4 regions of the Kocuria sp. LHG3120 genome follow, and region 3 is predicted to be linked to each of the others. Evidence: riboswitches for the same ligand, from Rfam matches in the RefSeq annotation. Region 3 holds a riboswitch; each other region holds the start of a gene.
What was found. Region 3 has a riboswitch for S-adenosylmethionine ahead of ACP7CD_RS08140 (LLM class flavin-dependent oxidoreductase). Riboswitches for the same ligand answer to the same signal wherever they lie in the genome.

Region 1: another riboswitch for S-adenosylmethionine. It lies ahead of ACP7CD_RS08720 (bifunctional o-acetylhomoserine/o-acetylserine sulfhydrylase); the one in region 3 lies ahead of ACP7CD_RS08140 (LLM class flavin-dependent oxidoreductase).
Region 2: another riboswitch for S-adenosylmethionine. It lies ahead of ACP7CD_RS12380 (acyl-CoA dehydrogenase family protein); the one in region 3 lies ahead of ACP7CD_RS08140 (LLM class flavin-dependent oxidoreductase).
Region 4: another riboswitch for S-adenosylmethionine. It lies ahead of ACP7CD_RS12965 (hypothetical protein); the one in region 3 lies ahead of ACP7CD_RS08140 (LLM class flavin-dependent oxidoreductase).

Annotation. Positions count from the first base shown of each region.
Region 1 covers NZ_JAFCWG010000003.1:403,982-407,586, reverse strand. The annotation lists gene metX (homoserine O-acetyltransferase MetX) at 1-277, opposite strand, end outside; gene ACP7CD_RS08720 (bifunctional o-acetylhomoserine/o-acetylserine sulfhydrylase) at 274-1,680, opposite strand; SAM riboswitch class IV at 1,757-1,872, opposite strand; gene ACP7CD_RS08715 (VOC family protein) at 2,015-2,653, shown strand; gene ACP7CD_RS08710 (CPBP family intramembrane glutamic endopeptidase) at 2,677-3,456, opposite strand.
Region 2 covers NZ_JAFCWG010000005.1:326,066-329,670, forward strand. The annotation lists gene ACP7CD_RS12370 (thiazole synthase) at 1-475, shown strand, start outside; gene moeB (molybdopterin-synthase adenylyltransferase MoeB) at 472-1,647, shown strand; SAM riboswitch class I at 1,779-1,873, shown strand; gene ACP7CD_RS12380 (acyl-CoA dehydrogenase family protein) at 1,987-3,360, shown strand; gene ACP7CD_RS12385 (MFS transporter) at 3,364-3,605, shown strand, end outside.
Region 3 covers NZ_JAFCWG010000003.1:255,454-259,058, forward strand. The annotation lists gene ACP7CD_RS08135 (Vms1/Ankzf1 family peptidyl-tRNA hydrolase) at 1-272, shown strand, start outside; gene ACP7CD_RS08140 (LLM class flavin-dependent oxidoreductase) at 365-1,783, opposite strand; SAM riboswitch class IV at 1,862-1,976, opposite strand; gene ACP7CD_RS08145 (CoA-binding protein) at 2,106-2,570, opposite strand; gene ACP7CD_RS08150 (hypothetical protein) at 2,751-3,605, shown strand, end outside.
Region 4 covers NZ_JAFCWG010000006.1:115,666-119,270, reverse strand. The annotation lists gene ACP7CD_RS12980 (DUF6350 family protein) at 1-71, opposite strand, end outside; gene ACP7CD_RS12975 (glycosyltransferase family 4 protein) at 187-1,362, shown strand; gene ACP7CD_RS12970 (PIN domain-containing protein) at 1,366-1,749, opposite strand; gene ACP7CD_RS12965 (hypothetical protein) at 1,761-1,988, opposite strand; SAM riboswitch class IV at 2,002-2,127, opposite strand; gene ACP7CD_RS12960 (hypothetical protein) at 2,545-2,841, shown strand; gene ACP7CD_RS12955 (hypothetical protein) at 2,944-3,132, opposite strand; gene cspE (transcription antiterminator/RNA stability regulator CspE) at 3,240-3,446, opposite strand.

The DNA.
Region 1 (3,605 bases), 150 kb from region 3:
ACCAGCCGCCGCTCTCGGCGGCGCGCCGCTCGGCCTCGGGGGCGCCGGGGCGGGCCCGGCCGGCCGCCACGTGGGTGTCCCCGGTGAGGGCGTGCTCGACGAGCACCGCGTTGGAGGCGTCCGGGGCGAGCGTCCCCCACGTCTCGTAGGCGATCCGGACGTCGGGCAGCCGGAAGCCCGACTCGAGCTCGAGCTCGCCGATCCCGGCGACCCGCGGCACGCCGTCCTCGCGGACGGCGGTCCCGGCGCCGGAGCCCCTCACGACCGTCACGGTCACTCCTGTCCTCCCTGCGCGGCCGCGGCCGCGGCGAAGCCCTGCTCCAGGTCCGCCAGGATGTCGTCGATGTGCTCCAGGCCCACGGACAGGCGCACGAAGCCGGGCTCCACGCCGGCGGCCAGCTGCTCCTCGGGCAGGAGCTGGCTGTGCGTGGTGGACGCGGGGTGGATCACGAGGGAGCGCACGTCGCCGATGTTGGCGACGTTCGAGTGCAGGGTCAGGGCGTCCACGAAGGCGGCCCCGGCCTCCCGGCCGCCGTCGAGGACGAAGCCCAGGATCGACCCGGCGCCCCGGGGCGCGTACTTCTGCGCCCGCTCGTGCCACGGGGAGGACTCCAGCCCGGCCCAGGACACCGAGCGCACGTCCTCGCGGGCCTCGAGCCAGCGGGCCACCGTCCCGGCGTTGGCCACGTGCCGCTCCATCCGCAGGGACAGCGTCTCGATGCCCTGCTCGATGAGGAACGCGTTGAACGGGGAGATCGCCGAGCCGAGGTCGCGCAGCAGCTGCACCCTGGCCTTGAGGATGTAGGACAGGTTGACGCCGAAGGGCCCCTCCGCGCCCAGGGCCTCGGCGTAGACGAGGCCGCCGTAGGACTCGTCCGGCTGGTTGAAGCCGGGGAAGCGGTCCGGGTAGCGGCCGTAGTCGAAGGCCCCGGAGTCGACGATCACGCCGCCGATGGCCGTGCCGTGCCCGCCGAGGAACTTGGTGGCCGAGTGCACCACGACGTCCGCGCCCCAGCGCAGGGGCTGGACGAGGTAGGGGGTCGCCACGGTGTTGTCCACGATGAGCGGGACCTCGTGGTCGTGGGCGATCCCGGAGACCGTCTCGATGTCGAGGACGTCGTTGCGCGGGTTCGGGATCGTCTCGGCGAAGAAGGCCTTCGTGTTCGGCCGGACCGCCCGCCGCCACGCCTCGGGATCGTCGGGGTCGGAGACGAAGGTGGTCTCGATGCCGAGCTTGGGCAGCGTGAACTTGAAGAGGTTGTAGGTCCCGCCGTACAGGCTGGGGCTGGCCACGAGGTGGTCTCCCGCGCCGGCGACGTTGAGCACGGCGAACGTCGTCGCCGACTGCCCCGCGCTGAGCATGAGGGCGCCCACGCCGCCCTCCAGGGCGGCGATCCGGTTCTCCACGACCTCCGTGGTCGGGTTGCCGATCCGCGTGTAGATCGGGCCGAGCTCGGCGAGCGCGAAGCGGTCGGCGGCGGCCTGGGCGTCGGGGAAGACGAAGGACGTGGTCTGGTGGATCGGCAGGGCGCGCGAGCCGGTGACCGGGTCGGGGCTCTGCCCCGCGTGGATCTGCCGGGTCTCGAAGGCCCAGCCCCCGGGGTTCTCGGGGGTGGGGCGCTCGGCCGCGTCGGTGCGGGCGGCGGAGGCGTCGGTGCTGGAGGCGGGGAGATCGGACATGCCGTGGGACTCCTTGTGGATCTCAGGGGTCCCGTCCCGGCCGAGGCGGTGCGGCCGGGAACGGCCGGGCGCCGGGGACCCGCGCTTGCTCGCTCGCCGGACGCGAGGAGCCTGGTCTTCACCCAGGGCACCCCACCGCGGTGGAGGGTTGCCGGCCAGCTAGCTGGGGCTTGGACGCTGGCGCTCATGACCTGGACAGCATTCTCCGGATCAGGCCCGCACGGCGTCAAGCCGGGGTCGGGCGTGACGCCCCGGCCGGGGTGCCGCCCGCACGGTGCCCGGCGCGTCGCGGACCGATTTGGAGACGAAACTCACAGGGTGCCACGATGTGCCCATGAGAGTCGACCACGTGTCCTACGCCTGCCGCCCGGAGGGCCTGGAGGCCACCACCGAGCGCATCGCCGACCAGCTCGGGATCGAACCGGTCAAGGGCGGGGTGCACCCCCGTTTCGGCACCCGCAACATGATCCTGCCGCTCACGAACCACCAGTACGTGGAGGTCGTCGAGGTCCTCCAGCACCCGGCGGCGGAGAAGGCCCCCTTCGGGCAGGCCGTGCGGGCCCGGTCCGCGGCCGGCGGCGGCTGGCTGGGCTGGGTCGTGGAGGTCGAGGACCTCGCCCCCTTCGAGCAGCGCCTGGGGCGCCGCTCCGTGCCCGGCCACCGGGTGTTCCCGGACGGCCGGTGCCTGGAGTGGCACCAGATCGGCGTCAAGGGCCTGATCGCCGATCCGCAGCTGCCGTTCATGATCCACTTCGACTCCGCCCCGGAGATGCACCCGTCCCAGGCGCGGATCACGGACGTCGGGCTCGCGGGGATGACCATCGCCGGTGCCCCGGAACGGGTCGCCGAGTGGCTGGGCGCCCCCGTCGAGACCGCGCTCGAGGACCTCGAGGTCGACTGGCGCTATCCGGACGGCACCCCCGGGGTGCTCTCCGTCTCGTTCAGCACCCCGGACGGCGCCGTCACCATCTGAGGCCGGGCACCGCGGGGCGGGGCTCAGCCCAGCAGCCGGGCTGCCCCGAGGAAGCCGACGGCGTCCAGCAGGAAGTGCGCGACGACGAGGGGCATCACCCGGCCGGTGCGCCGGTAGAGCTCCGCGAAGACGAGGCCCATCACCACGTTGCCGAGGAAGGGCCCGATCCCCTGGTAGAGGTGGTAGCTGCCGCGGAACAGGGCCGTGACCACCAGCACCACGGGCCAGCTCCACCCGATGCGGGTCAGCCGGTCGGTCAGGAACGCGACCACCACGACCTCCTCGACCAGGGCGTGGCGCACGGCCGAGAGCAGCAGCACGGGCACCGTCCACCAGTGCGGGGCGAGCCCGGACGTGGTCACCTCCGCGGTGACGCCCAGGGCCCGGCCGGCGCCGTAGAGCGCCAGCGTGCCCAGGCCCATGAGCAGGAAGAGCACGGTGCCGAGGCCCAGGTCCGGGAGGGGCATCCGGGCGTCGAGGCCGATCCGCCGGCGGACGGTGCCCAGCGCCCCGGCGGAGCCGGCTAGCAGGTAGAGCGCGAGCAGCACCGGCACCAGGTCCAGGGCGATCCCGGTGAGCTGGCGCAGCAGGTCGATGAGGGGCTGCGGGCTCAGCGGCGGGTTCATCGTGGCCTGCGCCTCGGACAGCGGTCCGCGCGCCAGGTGCTCGGCGAGGGACAGCGCGGCCCAGAGGGCCGAGGCGCCCAGGGACACCCCGAGCACGAGGAGCACCTGCAGCCACAGGTCGGCGCGGGTGGAGCCGAAGGCGGGCGGTCGCGGGGCGAGGTGGGCGGGGGTGCTCATGCGGCCATTCTGGCACCGGCCCGCCGGCCGCCCCGCGCAGCCCGCGCCGGGCGCCCCCGGGCCCGTCCTTGTTGCCTCGGCGGCGCGGCCCGTCCTCTGAGGGACGCCCGGTCACGGGGCTGTCCCACCGGCAGGCGGAGAAGGGGAGG
Region 2 (3,605 bases), on a different contig from region 3:
CGCCTACACCTCCGACGACCCGGCCGTCGCACGCCGCCTCGAGGATCTGGGCGCGGCCGCGGTGATGCCCCTGGGCGCCCCCATCGGCACCGGGCTGGGCATCCTCAACCCGCACAACATCGAGCTCATCGCCTCCCGGGCGTCCGTGCCCGTGGTGCTCGACGCCGGGATCGGCACCGCCTCCGAGGCCGCCCTGGCCATGGAGCTGGGCTGCGACGCCGTGCTGCTGGCCAGCGCCGTCACCCGCGCCCAGGACCCGGTGGCGATGGCCACCGCCATGCGCCACGCCGTGCTCGCCGGCCGGCTCGCCGCCGGTGCCGGGCGCATCCCGGCCCGCCGCCACGCCCACGCGTCCTCGCCGATGGCCGGGCGGATCGACACGGACGCCGCCGGTGCCGGGCCGTCCGCCGGCCCCTCAGCCGGCCCGGCGGACGTGCCGCGCGGGGACTGGGCGCCCGTGGGGGAGCGGCCGTGAGCCCGCTGCCCCCGCTCGTGGAGCCCGGCCCCGAACTGACCCGCGAGGAGCTCGAGCGCTACGCCCGGCACCTGACCCTGCCCGGGATCGGGACCCGCGGCCAGCGGCGGCTGCGGAACGCCCGCGTGCTCGTCGTCGGCGCCGGGGGGCTCGGGTCCCCGGCCCTGCAGTACCTCGCCGCGGCGGGGATCGGGACCCTCGGGATCGTCGACGACGACGTGGTGGCGGTCTCCAACCTGCAGCGCCAGGTGGTGCACACGACCGCCGACGTCGGCCGTCCCAAGTCCGTCTCCGCCGCCGAGGCCGTCACCGCGCTCAACCCGCTGGTGGAGGTCCGCACCCACCCCGTCCGGCTGGACGCGGACAACGCCGTGGACATCCTCGGCGGGTACGACCTGGTCCTGGACGGCGCGGACAACTTCGCGACCCGCTACGTGGTCAGCGACGCCGCCGCCCTGACCGGCACGCCTTGCGTGTGGGGCTCCATCCTGCGCTTCGAGGGGCAGGTCAGCGTCTTCTGGGCCGGGCACGGGCCCACCTACCGGGACCTCTACCCCGAGGCCCCGCCGGACGGCGAGGTGCCCAGCTGCGCCGAGGGCGGGGTCTTCGGCATGCTCCCCGCCACCGTCGGCGCGGTCATGGTCACCGAGGCCGTCAAGCTCGTCACCGGCACCGGGGAGCCCCTGCTCGGGCGGGTGCTGCTGCACGACGCGCTCGCGATGACCTGGCGCGAGATGCGGCTCACCCCGGATCCCGACGCCGCCCCGGTCACCGCGGTGGCCCAGCCCGCCGCGGTCTGCGCGCTGCCCGGCGCGGACGCCTCCGAGACCGTCGGGTCGGCCGAGCTGGCCCGGCTGCTCGAGCGCCGGGAGCGCGGGGAGGCGTCCTTCGCCCTGGTGGACGTGCGCGAGGACTGGGAGCGGGAGCTCGTGGCCATCGACGGCGCCGTGCCCGTCCCGCTGCAGGAGATCCTCGACCGCGGCGCGGACGCCCTGCCCCCGGAGGCCCGTGGCACGGACCTCGTGCTGCACTGCAAGGCCGGGGCCCGCTCCGCGACCGCGCTCGCCGCGCTGCGCTCCTTCTACGCCGGGCGGGAGGAGCGGGTCCGCCACCTCGAGGGCGGGGTGCTCGCCTGGGCGGCACAGGTGGACCCGGACCAGCCGGTCTACTGATCCGGTCTCCTGCGGCACACCGCTACACCACCGCGGAGGACGTGACCTTCTGTGACGCCGTCGTGACATTCCATGACGTGCGCCCGTCATCCGGTTGGTCCCGGACCGGGCGGTCTGATGCCATGGCAAGCGCCCCATTCAGAGCGGCTGAGAGATCTGGCTCGACGACGCCGCAGCAACCCGCCCTCCACCGGGGTCAGGGTGCTAATGCCAGAACCGATGGAGATCCCGGATCTGCAGTCGGTCCGTGACGTCAGCCTCCGGCGCTGCCGCCACCGGGCCCGCCCCCGGCGCGACCGGCCGACCGGCAATCCTCGGTGCGACCGAGAGGACCCCCGCATGACCCCGAGCACGGTCGAGGAGACCACCGCCCATCCCCGCGCCGGCACGGACCTCGCCGCCGGCCTGCCCGGGGACTACGCCGGGCTGCGGGAGCACTTCCGGCCGCTGTTCGCGGAGATCGCCGCCGGCGCCCTGGACCGGGACCTCCGGCGCGCGCTGCCCTACGCGGAGGTCGGCCGGCTGGACCGGGCCGGGTTCGGTGCCCTGCGCGTCCCGGCGGCCCACGGCGGCCCCGGGGTCAGCCTCGAGGACTTCACCCGGCTGCTGGTCGACCTGGCCGAGGCCGACTCCAACATCGCCCACCTCTACCGCTCCCACCACGGCTTCGTGGAGTCCCTGCGCTTCCTGCCCCGGGAGCTCCAGGAGGTCTGGTACCCGCGGGTGCTGGCCGGAGCCACCGTCGGCAACGCCTCCACGGAGAAGGGCGGCAACGCGCTGGGCACCCTGAACACCGTGCTGAGCCGGACCGCCGAGGGCTGGGAGCTCACCGGCCGGAAGTTCTACGCCACCGGCTCCGTCTTCTGCGACTACACCCGCGTCTCGGCCGCCCTGGACGGCCGCGACGGGCGGCGCTTCGCCGTCGTCGCCACGGACGCCGAGGGCGTGACGCTCGAGGACGACTGGGACGGCTTCGGGCAGAAGCTCACCGGCACCGGCACCGCGGTCTTCGAGCGGGTGCGCGTCCCGGAGGACGCCGTGCTGGACCGCACCGCCGGCAGCGCGGAGGCCGTCCACGAGGCCGCCTTCTTCCAGCTCGTGCTGCTGGCCGTGCTGGCCGGCATCGCCCGGGCGGCCCGGCGGGACGCGGTGGAGACCATCGCCGGACGCCGGCGGACCTTCAACACCGGGCTCGGCCTGCCGTTCCGCGACGACCCGCTGATCCAGGAGGCCACCGGGCGGATCTCCGCCAAGGCCTTCGCCGCCGAGGCCACCGTCCTGCACGCCGCCCGCGCCCTGGACGCCGGGATCGCCGCCGCCGCAGCGGCCGGCGCCGACCGGCCGGACTTCACCGGGGCCCTCCCGGCGGCGCTGCACGAGTCCGAGATCGCCGTGGAGCACGCCCAGGTCACCGTGCCGGAGCTGGCGCTCGGCGCGGCCCAGGACCTGTTCCTCACCGTGGGCGCCTCCGCCACGTCCACGGCCAAGGGCCTGGACCGGCACTGGCGCAACGCCCAGACCGTGGCCACCCACAACCCGATCGCCTTCCGCGCCCGAGCCCTCGGCGACTACCTCATCAACGGCACCCTGCCGGAGGGCCTGAACGCCATCGGCGACGCGAGGACCGGCGCCACGACCGACGCCACGACCGACGCCGCGACCGATGCCACGACCGATGCCACGACCGACGCCGACCGAACCCCAGGAGCCTGACGCATGAGCACCACGACCACGGCCGCCCCGGGCCGCAGCAGCATCGTCCACGGCAAGAAGCGCGTCCTGGCCTCGGCCTTCGCCGGGACCACCATCGAGTGGTACGACTTCTACCTCTACGGCACCGCCGCCGCACTCGTCTTCAACGTCCAGTTCTTCCCCATGGCCACCGAGCTCGGCGGTATCGTGGCGTCCTTCGCCACGCTCGCGGTCGGGGTGATCGCCCGGCCCCTGGGCGGGATCAT
Region 3 (3,605 bases):
TGCAGCAGGCCCAGGCGGAGACGCTGCTGCTCGACGACACCCACCTGGACACGGAGCAGCAGCTCATCGCCCTGGACGCCGAGCCGTGGATCGCCCTGGAGGAGTCGGAGGCCGTGGGCGCCGGCGTGCTGGGCCGGGTCTCCGCCGACGCCGCGCTGGTGCGCGCCGCGGTGCTGACCGACGGCCGCCCCGTCTTCGTGCCGCCGGGGGCGCTGCCCCACGGCACGGACGTCGCGGCCCTGCTGCGCTGGAGCGCCGCACCGGCGTCCTGACCCGGCGCGGACGAGGGGCCCCCGCACGCGGGGGCCCTCGTCCGTGCCCTGCCCCGCGCTCCCGGCGGAGCCGCAAACTCAGGGGACGGGGTTCAGAGGGCCAGCTGGCGGGCGGGGGTGTCCGCGGCGGAGGGCCTGCCCGCGTAGGCACCCCGGAACGCGGCGGCGGGGTGGGTGCCGAGCACCTTGGTCTGCCCCTTGCCGTAGAGGTTCTCGCGCAGCGTGGTGCCCTCGTACCCGGTGCGGTAGCGGCCGCGCTTCTGCAGCTCCGGCACGACCCACTCCACGAAGTCCTCGAACGAGCCCGGGGACACGTGGTAGGCGAGGTTGATGCCGTCCAGCCCGCCCTCGTCGATCCACCGCTCGAGCTCGTCGGCCACGGTCTGCGGGGACCCGACGATCGGCACGCCCATGCCGCCCATCGAGATGTGCTTGGCGACCTCCTTGATCGTCCACTTCTTGTGCGGGTCGGCCGTGGTGAAGGGGGTCAGGAAGGACTGGATGGAGTCGGTCTTGATGTACTCCAGGACGTCGTTCTCGTCGTAGCGGCCCAGGTCCAGCCCGGACCAGCCGCCCACGAGGCCCAGCGCGCCGTCGGTGTCGGCGTACCGCTCGTAGTCGCGGCGCTTCTGCTCGGCCTTCGCGTCGGTCTCGTCGACGATCACGTGCAGCATGGCGAAGATCTTGAGGTCGTCCCGGTTCCGGCCGCTGGCCTCCGCCTCGTCGCGCAGCTTGTCGGTCACCACCCGGGTCAGGTCCGGGCGGATGCCGCCCACGAACACCGCCTCCGCGTGGCGGCCGGCGAACGCCCGCCCGCGGGAGGAGGCCCCGGCCTGGAAGATCAGCGGCGTGCGCTGCGGGGACGGCTCGGTCAGCCCGATGCCGGGGACGTCGAAGTACTTGCCGTGGTGCTGGATGGGGTGCACGAGCGCCGGGTCGGCGAAGACCCCGTTGACCCGGTCGCGCCGGACCGCGCCGTCCTCCCAGGAGCCCTCCCAGAGCTTGTAGCAGACCTCCATGAACTCCTCGGCGATCTCGTAGCGCTCGTCGTGGGAGATCTGCTCCGTCAGCCCGTGGTTCTCGGCGGCCGACTTCAGGGAGGACGTCACCACGTTGAAGCCCATCCGGCCCTTCGTGAGGTGGTCGAGGGTCGCGAACTTCCGGGCGAGCGGGTACGGCTGCTCGTAGGTGATCGCGCTCGTCACGCCGAAGCCGAGGTGCTTCGTCACGGCCGCCATCGCGGAGATCTGCATGAAGGGGTCGTTGACCGGGATCTGGGTGGCGTCCCGGATCACCGGGGCCGCGGAGTTCTGGTAGACGTCGTAGTACCCGACGACGTCCGCGAGGAACAGCGCGTCGAAGAGCCCCTTCTCCAGGACCTGGGCGACGTCCGTCCAGTACTCGATCGTGTTGTACTCGTCCGCCCGGGAGCGGGGGTGCTTCCACAGACCGGGGGCCTGGTGGCCCACGCAGGTCATGTCGAAGGCGTTCAGGGCGATGCGCTTGCTCATGGGGTGTTCCTCCCGGGTCGATGCCGACCCGCGCCCGTGCGTCGTGGAGACCTGCCCGCGGGTCCGACGCACTGGTGGGCGCCGTACTTGCCGCGGAGCACGTGCACCGCGGCCCGATGTTCATCTGGGGCACCCCGCTACGGGAGAGGGTTGCCGCCCGACCAGCCAGAGCTTCGTGTCGGGACTCGTCATCGTCGTCGGGGGACAGCTTAGCGGGTGGCCCCTGACCGGGTGCAACCCCTGTGCGGTCCCGCCGCACAGGGACGGCCCCGGCCGGCAGCGGGACGGTGCCGATCCGGTACGGGCGGCTCCGCCGGGTCGTTCAGCCGGGCGGGGCGAGCGGCGGGGTCCGGCCCGGGTCCAGGGTCCAGCCCCGCCGGAGCAGGGACCGGAGCTCGATCAGGGGGCAGGTGTCCATGACCACGTCGAGGCCGGCCCGCTCCGCCCGGGCGGCGGCGTCCTCGTCGACGACGCCCAGCTGCAGCCACACCGCGGCGGCGCCCACGGCGATGGCCTGGTCCACCACCGCGCCGACGCGGCGGGAGTTCACGAAGCAGTCCACCACGTCGATCGGCCCCGGGACCTCGGCGAGCGTGCGATGGCCGGGCTCGCCGTGCACCGGCTCGCCCTTCGGGTTGACCGGGACGATCGTCATGCCGAGGTCGTCCCGGATCCGCTTCGCCACCGAGTGCGCCGGACGGGCCGTGTTGCCGGTCAGCCCCACCACGGCCCACCGGCCGGGCCGGGTCATGAGGCGGTCGATGACGGCGGGGTCGTTGCGGCTCATGCCCCCAGCCTGGCACGGAACCCGTTCCCCCTCCTTCTTCCTCCGCGAGGTTGCACGTGTCGGCGACCTCAGGCCCGCGGGTCGCCGACACGTGCGACCGCGGCGGTGTCGCACGGAAGCGTCCTCCACAGGCCGACGACGACGCAGCCCGTCGCCCTCGACGACCTGTTGAGTCGTGCCATGCCCGCACCACGACCCGTTCCCTCCCCGCTCCGGCACGGCCCGTTCACCGCCGACGAGGCCGACGCCCTGGGCGTCACCGACTCCCAGCGCCGGGGGCTGCGGTACCGCACCCTCTCCCGCGGGGTGCACGAGATCGTGCCGTGCGGCCCGTCCGGCGAGGCGCGGACCACCGTGCTCGCCGGCGCCCGTCCCGTGCTCGCGCTGACCCAGGGCGGCGCGCTCAGCCACGCGAGCGCCGGTGTGGTCTGGGGCTTCCGGCTGCCGCGGCGGCTCCGGGGCGTCGCGCCGATCCACGTCACCCGCGCCAACGACGGTGCGCCTCCACGACGCCGTGGCGTGACCGGCCACCACGCGGAGCTCGCCCCTTGGGAGACCGTGGACGTGGACGGCGTCGTCGTCACGGTCCCGGTGCGGACGCTGCTGGACCTGGCACCGGTGCTGAGCCCGGACGAACTCGTGGCCTGCGTCGACGGCGTCGTCTGCGAGCACCGCCACGGTCTCCGGAGCGGCGTCCCACCGTTGGTGCCCCGGGCCGAGCTGCTGCGCCAGCTGCGCGGGTACGCGCGGCGACGGGGCGTGCGCAGACTCCGCCTCGCCGCGGAACGCTCCATGCCCGGCGTGGACTCGGCCCAGGAGACCCGACTCCGGCTGCTGCTGCAGGAGCACGGGATCGCGGAGGTGGTGGCCGACCACCGGATCGCCGCCCCGGACGGCACCGAGGTCCTCCCCGACCTCGCGGTCGAGTCCGCCCGGGTCAGCGTCCAGTACGAGGGCGCCCACCACGACCGCCCCGGTCAGCGCGAGATCGACATCCGGCGGCTGCGCCGCACGGAGGCCGCGGGCTGGACCGAG
Region 4 (3,605 bases), on a different contig from region 3:
AGCCACAGCGGCATGGGCACACCCCGGCGGTCCGGGCGTGCAGCGGGGGAGGACAGGCCTTGGGAGTTCATCACCGACCATCCTCCCACGCCCGGGCGGCACCCCGGCCGAGGCTTCACGGCGCCTTCACCGGCGGGCCACGCCCCGCTCGCCGTCCGGTCGCCCGGCCCCGGCAGGCTCGGGAGCATGAGAGTCGCCGTGGTCGCCGAGCAGTTCCTCCCCCACCTCAACGGAGTCACCCACTCGGTGCTGCGGGTCGTCGAGCAGCTGGTCGCCGGCGGGCACGACGTCGTGGTCGTGGCGCCCTCCTACGAACCCGCGCCGCTCGGGCGCCCGGCGGAGCAGGTCGTCGAGGACCTCGACGGGGTGCCGGTGCACCGGCTGCCCGCCGTTCCGCTCACCGGCTACCCCGCCGTGCGGGTGGCCGGCGGGACCGTGGCCCGGGTGCGGCGGCAGCTGGAGCGCTTCCGGCCTGACGTGGTCCACGTGGCCTCCCCGTTCGTGCTGGGCCGCCGGGCGATCCTGGCGGCCCAGCAGCTCGGGGTGCCGTGCGTGGCGGTCTACCAGACCGACGTGCCCGGCTACGCGGCCAAGTACGGGGCCCCGTTCCTCGAGCAGCTCCTGTGGGGGCACGTGCGCTCCATGCACAACCTCGCCACGCTCACGCTCGCGCCGTCCACCGCGGCGGTCCGGCAGCTCACCGAGCACGGCGTCCAGGACGTGCACCTGTGGCGGCGCGGGGTGGACACCACCCGCTTCTCCCCCCGGCACCGGGACGAGCGGTGGCGGGAGGAGGTCGGCGGCGGCCGGCGGATCGTCGGCTACGTGGGCCGGATCGCCCCGGAGAAGCAGGTCGAGGACCTCTCCGCGGTCGCGGACCTGCCCGGCACCCGCCTGGTGGTCGTGGGCTCGGGCCCGGAGGAGGACGCCCTGCGCCGCCGGCTCCCGCAGGCCCACTTCACCGGGCGCCGCAGCGGTGCCGACCTGGCGCGCATCATGGCGTCCTTCGACGTGTTCGTCCACCCCGGCGAGTTCGAGACGTTCTGCCAGACGATCCAGGAGGCCATGGCCTCGGGGGTGCCGGTGGTCGCGACCGGCCGGGGCGGTCCCCTCGACCTCGTGGACCGGTCCCGCACCGGCTGGCTCTATCCCCCGGGCGATCTCGGGGCGCTGCGCGGGTACGTGGCGGATCTCCTGGGCGACGAGGCGAAGCGGGCCGCGTTCGGCGTCGCGGCGCACGCGGCGGTCCAGGGCCGGACGTGGGACGTGCTGGTCGGGCAGCTGCTCGAGCACTACGAGCGCGCCGTGGCGCTCTCGGCGCAGGGGCAGGGGCGCAGCCGCCGGCACCGCCGGGCCGTCTGAGGGCTACCGGCGGGCGGGGGACGCGTCCAGCACGGGCGCCCCGGTGCCGGCGTACCGCCCCGGCTCCGCGGTCAGCACGGTCAGCCCGTGGACCAGGGCCGTGGCCGCGGTGAGCCCGGCGAGCGGATCGGCCGCCCCCGTCGCGGCCAGCGCTCCCCACGCCCGGGCCACGGCGGCGTCCGCGGGGAGGACCCGGCCCGGGAAGCGCAGCTCGAGCTGCTCCGCCCACAGCGTCTCGTCGGGCCGCTCGGCGAGCAGCTCCCCGAGCACCGTGGCGGGCAGGAACAGCCGCCGGTGTCCGTGCCGGCGCAGGACCTCGGCCAGCTCGGGGCAGCGCTCCGGGGTGCGCACCCCCAGCAGCACGGAACGGTCCAGGAGGAGGTCCACGGCGGCGGGCCTCAGGCCGCGGCGGCGAGCTCCCCGCGGGCCGGAGCCAGCAGGAAGTCCACGAACTCGGTGCGGACCTGCACCACGCGGGCGTAGTCCTCGACGCTCATGGCGGAGACGCTGATCGCCGGGACGCTCGGCGCGGGGTCGCGGCGGGTCCCGTCCCCGGTGGCCGGGACGGCGTGGGAGGGCTGGGGGAACGCGCCCGTGCGGGCGGCGGAGTGGCGGGGGTCGGACATGACCGGGATCCTTCGTGCGCTCTTGCTCGCACCGGGTACCGCTGCTGCGGCGATGCGAGCCGCTTCGTCATCCGAACCACCCGTGAACATGGGGTTGGTGCCCGGTCAAGTCGGAGCTTGCCGACCGGGTCTCTTGAAGCTCTCCCCATTGAACCACATCGGCCGAACCGTGTCCGCGTGCGGCGACCCGGCCGGATCCGGTGCCCCCTCCTGTGCACAGGCCTTCCCCGGGGTGTCACCGCCCGGACATCTCGACGACACATCGTTGCGCTGGAATGGGTCCCGTAGTACCGGGGACGGCGCAGGCGACGGCCCCGCGCATTACGTTTCAGTGACACAACTCACGACTCGCTTGTCGAGGTGTCGGTGCCGCGGGGTAGCCTGAACCTGCTTCTCGAGATGCGGCGTCCACGCCCTCGGCCGGAGATCGACGATCCCCGGCGGAACCGTGGAGGGGCTCCGACCCGCTGCGCGCCAACCCGATGTTCCCGGGTGGATCGGATGACGAAGCGGCGGGCAACGCCATCGGATGCCTGCAAGAACGTCAGGAGAAAACATGACCATGTCCGAAGAAAGAACAGCCATCACCACCGACCAGCGCGAGGAGTGGATCGACGTGACCGTCACCGCCCTCCCCGATCTCCACCTCGTCCGTCTCACGTCGACCGACGGGGACGTGCAGGAGTACCTGAGCCCCGAGGCCGACGACCTGGCCGCCGCGGCGGAGCACACGGAGGGTACGGCGCAATGGTGCGCCAAGTACCGCCAGCTCCTCGTTCCCGGAGCCCTCGCGGCGACCGGACGGCATCCGTTCTTCAAGCTCCACCCCTCGTCCCTCCCGCTGTCGGCATAGCCGGCGGACAGGAGCGCACGGAGGCCGCAGCCCGTCGGGCTGCGGCCTCCGTCGTGCGGGAGGACGGTGACGTCCGGAGCGCCGGTGGGACCCGCGGGGTGCTCACTCGAGGCCGTAGTCCCCCGCCGAGCCCCAGCCGCCGCCGGCCTCGTCGGCGGAGCCGTCGAATCCCCACTCGGAGGCCTCGACCTCGAACGGCACGGAGACGTCCAGCTCGGCGTCGGAGACCCGGTTCACCACGAAGGGGTCCTCCGGCTCCTCCGCGGCGGGGAGCGGATCGGGAACGGTCACGGCGCTTCCTCCCGGTGCTGCTCGGCGGGTACGACGACAGAACCGCCGCCGGGCGCAGCCCGACGACGGTTCTGGAGGATCAACGGGCCGGAGCCCGCGGAAGATCCTTAGGAGATGACGTTGATGTTCGCAGCCTGGGGGCCCTTGGGGCCGTCCTGGGTCTCGAACTCGACGCGGTCGTTCTCGTTCAGCGAGCGGAAGCCGTTCGAGTTGATCGCGGAGAAGTGGGCGAAGACGTCCTTGGAGCCGTCCTCGGGGGTGATGAAGCCGAAGCCCTTGTCAGCGTTGAACCACTTGACGATACCGGTAGTCATGGGAGACCTGATCCTTCATGAGATGAACGTTTCCCGACGTTCGAGAAACAAAACAGTTGTGATGCATGGAAAACGTCTTCTCAGAAAAACTGCTGCACCCGAGTGGGCCGAACTGCTTGAAAGACAAAAACGAACCTCAACAACTGCGGACTACTCTAC